Regions from separate parts of the Streptomyces spectabilis genome, predicted to be linked through region 2. Evidence: riboswitches for the same ligand, from Rfam matches in the RefSeq annotation. Region 2 holds a riboswitch; the other holds the start of a gene.
What was found. A riboswitch is a leader RNA that binds a small molecule or an ion and turns the genes downstream of it on or off. The one in region 2 is predicted to bind glycine.

Region 1: another riboswitch for glycine. It lies ahead of gcvT (glycine cleavage system aminomethyltransferase GcvT); the one in region 2 lies ahead of gcvP (aminomethyl-transferring glycine dehydrogenase).

What each region holds. Positions count from the first base shown of each region.
Region 1 covers NZ_CP023690.1:6,609,497-6,612,900, forward strand. The annotation lists gene gcvH (glycine cleavage system protein GcvH) at 1-181, opposite strand, end outside; gene gcvT (glycine cleavage system aminomethyltransferase GcvT) at 337-1,470, opposite strand; glycine riboswitch at 1,646-1,748, opposite strand; gene CP982_RS29135 (AAA family ATPase) at 1,883-2,647, shown strand; gene CP982_RS29140 (enhanced serine sensitivity protein SseB) at 2,719-3,404, shown strand, end outside.
Region 2 covers NZ_CP023690.1:1,913,771-1,917,174, forward strand. The annotation lists gene gcvP (aminomethyl-transferring glycine dehydrogenase) at 1-2,166, opposite strand, end outside; glycine riboswitch at 2,353-2,450, opposite strand; gene CP982_RS08080 (PRC-barrel domain-containing protein) at 2,586-2,957, shown strand; gene CP982_RS08085 (DNA polymerase IV) at 2,986-3,404, opposite strand, start outside.

The DNA.
Region 1 (3,404 bases), 4.7 Mb from region 2:
CCAGCTCGCCGCAGGTCTCACCCGCGGCGACGGTGTCGCCGACCGCCGGGAGCTGGGCGAAGACGACGTCGCCGAGCGCGTTGGCCGCGAACTCGGTGATGCCGACCGTCGCCACACCGTCCTCGGTGGCCGACAGCCACTCGTGCTCCTTGCTGTAACGCAGCTGCTGGGGGTTGCTCATGGCGTGAATTCTCCTGTACGCGGGCGTGTGCTGATGAACGCGGGGATGTGCAGTCTTACGGAGTGAGACGGGACGGGCGGGACGCCGGGGGACGGACCGGACCCGGCGCGTCCGTGCGATCGGTCCCTGTGATCAGTTCCGGCGCGGGGCGCGCGTCACTTCTGCCGCTTGTAGAACGGCAGCGCCACGACCTCGTAGGGCTCGTGGGTGCCGCGGATGTCCACGCCCACCCCTGCCGTGCCGGGCTCGGCGTGGCCCGGGTCGACGTACGCCATCGCGATCGGCTTGCCGAGCGTCGGCGACGGGGCGCCGGAGGTGACCTGGCCGATGACCTGGCCGTCCGCCACGACGTCCATGCCCGCGCGCGGGACCCGGCGGCCCTCGGCGATCAGACCGACGAGCTTGCGCGGCGGCGCGGTCGCGGCGCGCTCGGCGGCGGCCTTGAGGGCGTCGTGGCCCACGAAGTCGTCGGCGTGCGTCGTCTTGTCGAACTTCACGACCCGGCCGAGGCCCGCGTCGAAGGGGGTGAGGGACGTCGTCAGCTCGTTGCCGTACAGCGGCATGCCCGCCTCCAGGCGGAGCGTGTCGCGGCAGGACAGGCCGCATGGCGTGAGCCCGACGGGGGTACCCGCGTCCGTGAGCGCCTGCCACAGCTTCTCGGCGTACTCGGGGCGCACGAACAGCTCGAAGCCGTCCTCGCCGGTGTAGCCCGTGCGGGCGATCAGGGCGGGCACGCCCGCCACGGTGCCCGGCAGGCCCGCGTAGTACTTCAGGCCGTCCAGGTCGGCGTCCGTGAGGGACTTCAGGATGCCGGGGGACTCCGGGCCCTGCACGGCGATCAGGGCGTAGGCGTCGCGGTCGTCGCGGACCTCGGCGTCGAAGCCCGGGGCGCGCTCGGTGAGGGCGTCCAGGACGGTCTGGGCGTTGGAGGCGTTGGCCACGACCATGTACTCGGTCTCGGCCAGGCGATAGACGATCAGGTCGTCCAGGATGCCGCCGTCCTGCTGACAGATCATGGTGTAGCGGGCGCGGCCCACGGAGACGGAGCCGATGTTGCCCACGAGCGCGAAGTTCAGCAGGTCCACGGCCTGGGTGCCGCGCACGGTGATCTCGCCCATGTGGGAGAGGTCGAAGAGGCCGGCCTTGGTGCGCACGGCGTTGTGCTCGTCGCGCTCGCTGCCGTACCGCAGCGGCATGTCCCAGCCCGCGAAGTCGGTCATGGTGGCGCCCAGCGACCGGTGCAGGGCGTCGAGGGCGGTCTGACGTGGGGCGCGTGCGGTCTGACTCATCAGTACTGGCTCCAGGGCATGACGGGCGAGGTCGGTCCTCCCCATCTGTCATAAACCTGAGAGGTTCACCATGCCCCGCGCGTATAACGGAGCATGACTTGCACCTTGGGTGGAGCCGTCCCGCCGGCCGACCTGGTCGCGCTCGTCGGGGGAGTGGCTCGCTTTTCAGATGTGCCTCGCCCGCGCGGTACGGGGCCTGAGAGATTCAAGGGAGGAACTTGCTCCTTCGGCGCCCCGCGACGCTCACGCGTCACCGGGGACTCTCCCGCGCGGATTCAAGCGGCCGGTATGGAGTTGGCGCGCACATCATTGCACGCGCCCCCGCTTCACAACAGCCGCAACCAGGGAGTCCCCCGGTGTCGTCTTCGTAGGGCATTACCGTCTCTTTACACTCGACGGAGAAGTACTGGGGATGAGTGACGTGACGAGCATGGGGAGGCCGATCACGGTGCGCAGGAGCAGTGCTTACGCGACGACCACGGGTGTCTCGCTGCCCAAGGCGGGAGCCGTGCTGCCCGGTGCGGGCGTCGCGCTGCCCCCGCAGCCGGGCGCCCCCGCGGGCCCGGCGCGCGAGGCCGCCACCGGTTCCCCGCGGGCCGTGGTGCGCGACCTCAGGGGCCGCGCCGGGCGCGGCCCGCGCCGTCTGGTGTTCTCCGCCGGTGACGTCGTCGTGGTCTCCGGGCTCCCCGGCAGCGGCAAGTCCACGCTCATGCGGCGCGCCGTGGCGGGCCCGCGGGTGGACTCCCAGGACACCCGCGACCGCTGGGCGGCCCGCGTGCCGCGCCGGATCCCGTACGCGCTCTACCGCCCCCTGGTCCGCGTCGCGCACTACGCGCACCTGCTCCGGACGCTGCGCGCCGGCACCGGCGTCGTCGTCCACGACTGCGGTACGCAGCCCTGGGTGCGCCGCTGGCTCGCCCGCGCGGCCGCCCGGCGCGGCGCCACGCTGCACCTGCTCCTCCTCGACGTGCCCGCGCCGGTCGCCCTCGACGGCCAGCGCGCCCGGGGTCGCGGCGTCTCGCGGTACGCCTTCGCCCGGCACCGCAGGACGGTCGGCCGCCTGGTCCGGGCCGCCGAGAGCGGAGAGCTGCCGCGCGGCTGCGGCTCGGCGGTGCTGCTCGACCGCCGGGCGGCGGGGGAGCTGCGCGACCTCGGCTTCGAGGGCGAAGGCGGGTAGGCCGCGGCCCGCGCGGCGGACGGCGTTAGGGTCGGGCCGCAGAACAGCACGGAGAGCAGGGGTCGAGACAGATGGCATTTCCGGGGGACGTACCGGCACAGGCGCACGCCCATCCGCACGGCGGCTGGCCCGCGAACGAACTGGAGCAGGTGCTCGCCGCCTCGCTCGGCGCCCCGCCGTCCGAGGCGACGGGCGCCCGCATGGTCGAGGTGCTCGGCCGCAGCGCGCTGTGGATCCCGCTGCCGAACGGGGGCGGCCCCGAGAGCGGCACGCTCGACCTGCCGACGCTGGAGCTGGACGGACAGGCGTACGTGCCCGTCTTCACCTCCGAGCAGGAGTTCCGGCAGGCCACCGAGGGGCGGATGAGCTGCGCGGTGGCGCCCGCGGTGGAGTTCGCGCGCGGCCTGGCGCCCGAGCTCGGCATCGCGCTCAACCCGGAGGGCACGGTGGCGGTGCCGCTGCCGCCCGCCGCGGTGGCCGCGCTGTGCCAGGTGGGGCGGACGGAGCTGGACGGGCCCACGAGCGGCGGCCGGGTGCGGCTCTTCGAGCCGGACTGGCAGGACGACCCGGTGGACTTCCTGTCCGCCGCGGCCCGGGAGTTCGAGGCGACCGGCGCGGTGCTCAGCGCGCGGCGCTGTCTCGCCACCGTCGAGGACGAGGCACCCACCCTCTTCATCGGCGTCGAGCTGTCCTCCTGGGAGGGGGACGCCAGGGAACTGCCCCTACAGGCCCTGGGCCGCGCCCTCGGCCGGACCCC
Region 2 (3,404 bases):
GCCGGGGCCACCGCCGCCGTGCGGGATGCAGAAGGTCTTGTGCAGGTTCAGGTGCGAGACGTCGCCGCCGAAGTGGCCCGGCTTGGCGAGCCCCACCAGGGCGTTGAGGTTGGCGCCGTCGACGTACACCTGGCCGCCCGCCTCGTGCACGGCCGCGCAGATGTCGGCGACGTGCTCCTCGAACACGCCGTGCGTGGACGGGTACGTGATCATGAGCACGGCCAGCTCGTCGCGGTGCTTCTCGATCTTGGCGCGCAGGTCCTCGACGTCGATCTCGCCGTCGTCGGCGGTCTTCACCACGACGACCTTCATCCCGGCCATGACCGCGCTCGCGGCGTTGGTGCCGTGCGCGGAGGACGGGATGAGGCAGACGGTGCGCTGGTCGTCGCCGTTCGCACGGTGGTAGCCGCGCACCGCGAGCAGACCGGCCAGCTCGCCCTGGGAGCCCGCGTTCGGCTGGAGCGAGACCTTGTCGTAGCCGGTGACCTCGGCGAGACGTTCCTCCAGCTCGCGGATCAGGGTCAGATAGCCCTGCGCCTGCTGGGCGGGCGCGAAGGGGTGCAGCTGCCCGAACTCCGGCCAGGTGACGGGCTCCATCTCCGTGGTCGCGTTGAGCTTCATGGTGCAGGAGCCCAGCGGGATCATGCCGCGGTCGAGCGCGTAGTCGCGGTCGGCGAGCCGGCGCAGATAGCGCAGCATCGCGGTCTCGGAGCGGTGCTGGTGGAAGACCGGGTGCGTCAGGTAGTCGTCGGAGCGCAGCAGCCCGGCGGGCAGGCCGTCCTCGACGCTCGTGTCCAGGGCCTCCACGTCGGCCTCGACGCCGAACGCCGTCCACAGCGCGGAGAGCTGCGCGCGCGTGGTGGTCTCGTCACAGGCGAACGACACGTGGTCGGCGTCGACCGGGTGGATGTTGACCCCGCCCTCGCGCGCGGCGGCGACCACGTCGGCGGCCTTGCCGGGCACGCGCGCGGTCAGCGTGTCGAAGTACGCGCCGTGCACGATCTCGACGCCGCCGGCCTTGAGGCCCTCGGCGAGCAGCGTGGCGTAGCGGTGGGTGCGCCGGGCGATCGCCTTCAGGCCCTCGGGCCCGTGGTAGACCGCGTACATCCCGGCCATGACGGCGAGCAGCACCTGCGCGGTACAGATGTTGCTGGTCGCCTTCTCACGGCGGATGTGCTGCTCGCGGGTCTGCAGGGCCAGGCGGTAGGCCTTGTTGCCGTCGGCGTCGACGGACACGCCGACCAGGCGGCCGGGCAGGTTGCGGGCGAACTTCTCGTGCACCGCCATGTAGCCGGCGTGCGGGCCGCCGAAGCCCATCGGCACGCCGAAGCGCTGCGTGGTGCCGACCGCGATGTCGGCGCCGAGCTCGCCGGGCGAGGTGAGCAGCGTGAGCGCGAGCAGATCGGCGGCGACGGTGACGACCGCGCCGAGCTCGTGGGCCTGCTCGATGACCGGCTTGATGTCACGCACGGCACCGGAGGCACCCGGGTACTGGAGCAGTACGCCGTTGATCTCGCGCGCGGCGAGGTCGGCGGGGATGCCGTCGCTGAGGTCGGTGACGACGACCTCGACGCCGGTCGGCTCGGCCCGCGTCCGGATGACGGCCACGGTCTGCGGCAGCGCGTCGGCGTCGACGACGAACACGCCGTTCTTGACCTTGCCGACGCGCCGGGAGAGGGACATGGCCTCGGCGGCCGCGGTGCCCTCGTCGAGCAGCGAGGCGCCCGAGGTGGGCAGCCCCGTCAGCTCGGCGACGACGGTCTGGAAGTTGAGGAGCGCCTCCAGGCGCCCCTGGGAGATCTCCGGCTGGTACGGCGTGTACGCGGTGTACCAGGAGGGGTTCTCCATCACGTTCCGCAGGATCACCGGCGGCGTGAACGTCCCGTAGTAGCCGAGCCCGATCATCGAGTCGAGCACCTGGTTGCGGTCGGCGAGGGAGCGCAGCTCGGCCAGGACCTCGGCCTCAGTACGCGCGCCGGGCAGCTCCAGGGCTTCGGCGTTCTTGATCACATCCGGCACGGCGGCGGCCGTGAGCTCGTCCAAGGAGCCGTACCCGACCTGGGCGAGCATCTTGGCGCGGGCTTCTGCATCGGGTCCGATGTGCCGCTGCTCGAACGGAATTCCCTGCTCCAGCTGTACGAGCGGAGTGCGAGGGGTGGCTGTCATTGCGGAGGCCTCCTGGTCTGACACGACCTGCGAGGGGCACCACGGCGCGGGTACCCGGACGGCCTCCCCCTCTGTCATCTCAACCTGAGAGCTTCACAGGCCCGCCAAGGCGGTCCTGCTTTCACCGTCGGTGAGGAAGGGTTCCGAGCGTGCCCGCCCGACGCCCGCCCTGCTTTCCAGAGTGGCCTCGTCCGTGCGGTACAGGGGCCTGAGAGATTCCGGGGAGGAGTTGCTCCTTCGGCGCCTCCGGTGCTGCCACCGAAGAGCTCTCCCGCACGGGGTCAACAGCCGTTTGCCAGCCTACCAGCGCGGTCCGTGGCCGATCCCTCGAGTGGCCGCCCGTCCCGATGTGCTCTTTCGTAGTGGTGACGACCGAAAACCGGATGAGCCCGGATGACTTGCGACCAATTGGAGGGAACGTGCAGACGGATATCGATCCCCGCAATCTCATCGGCCGCAAGGCGTTCGACCGCGACGGCACCAAGATCGGCACGGTCGACGAGATCTACCTCGACGACGCCACCGGCGCCCCGGAGTGGGCGGCCATACGCACCGGTCTGTTCAGCCGCGACGCGTTCGTCCCCCTTGAGCCCAGCGAGCTGGTCAAGGACGGAACCCTGCGCGTCCCCTTCGAACGCGCCCTGATCAAGGACGCCCCGGACTTCGGCGTGGGCCGTCACCTCTCCCCCGAGCAGGAGCTCCAGCTCTACCGCCACTACGGCCTGGACGTGGCACCTCCGCCCCCGCCGGACCACGACTTCGGCCACCGGGCGGACGGGCCGGGCACCTGACGCCTCCCCGCACGAAGTCCTCCCCCGGCTACCCTGCCGCCCCTCCCGCCAGCGGCACCGCGCCCCCGGGGGCCTCCCCGTCCTTTGCCACCACCAACGGCAGCGGATCCGAAGCTTCCAGCTCCGGGTCGTCCGTACGGAACGTCCGCACCCGCCCCGGCGCCGAATCCGGGGTCTCGAACCGCACGGTCACCCGCCCCAGACCACTGCCCTGTACCCATCCGGGCCCGTACACCGCGTGCCGTACGTCGTGCCCAGAGGGCCACCGCCGCTCGGCGGGCGCCACCGGCTCCCCGGCCGCTTCCCCGGCCCCGGATCCCGCGTGGGCCCCGCCCTCGTCGCCCGCGGGCTCCACCGGGACCGCCGCCGTCTCCTCCCCCTCGGCCGCCGGCGCCAGGGACTCGGTCTGCAGCACGGCGTGGGCCTGCGCGAACAGGTCCTCCTGGG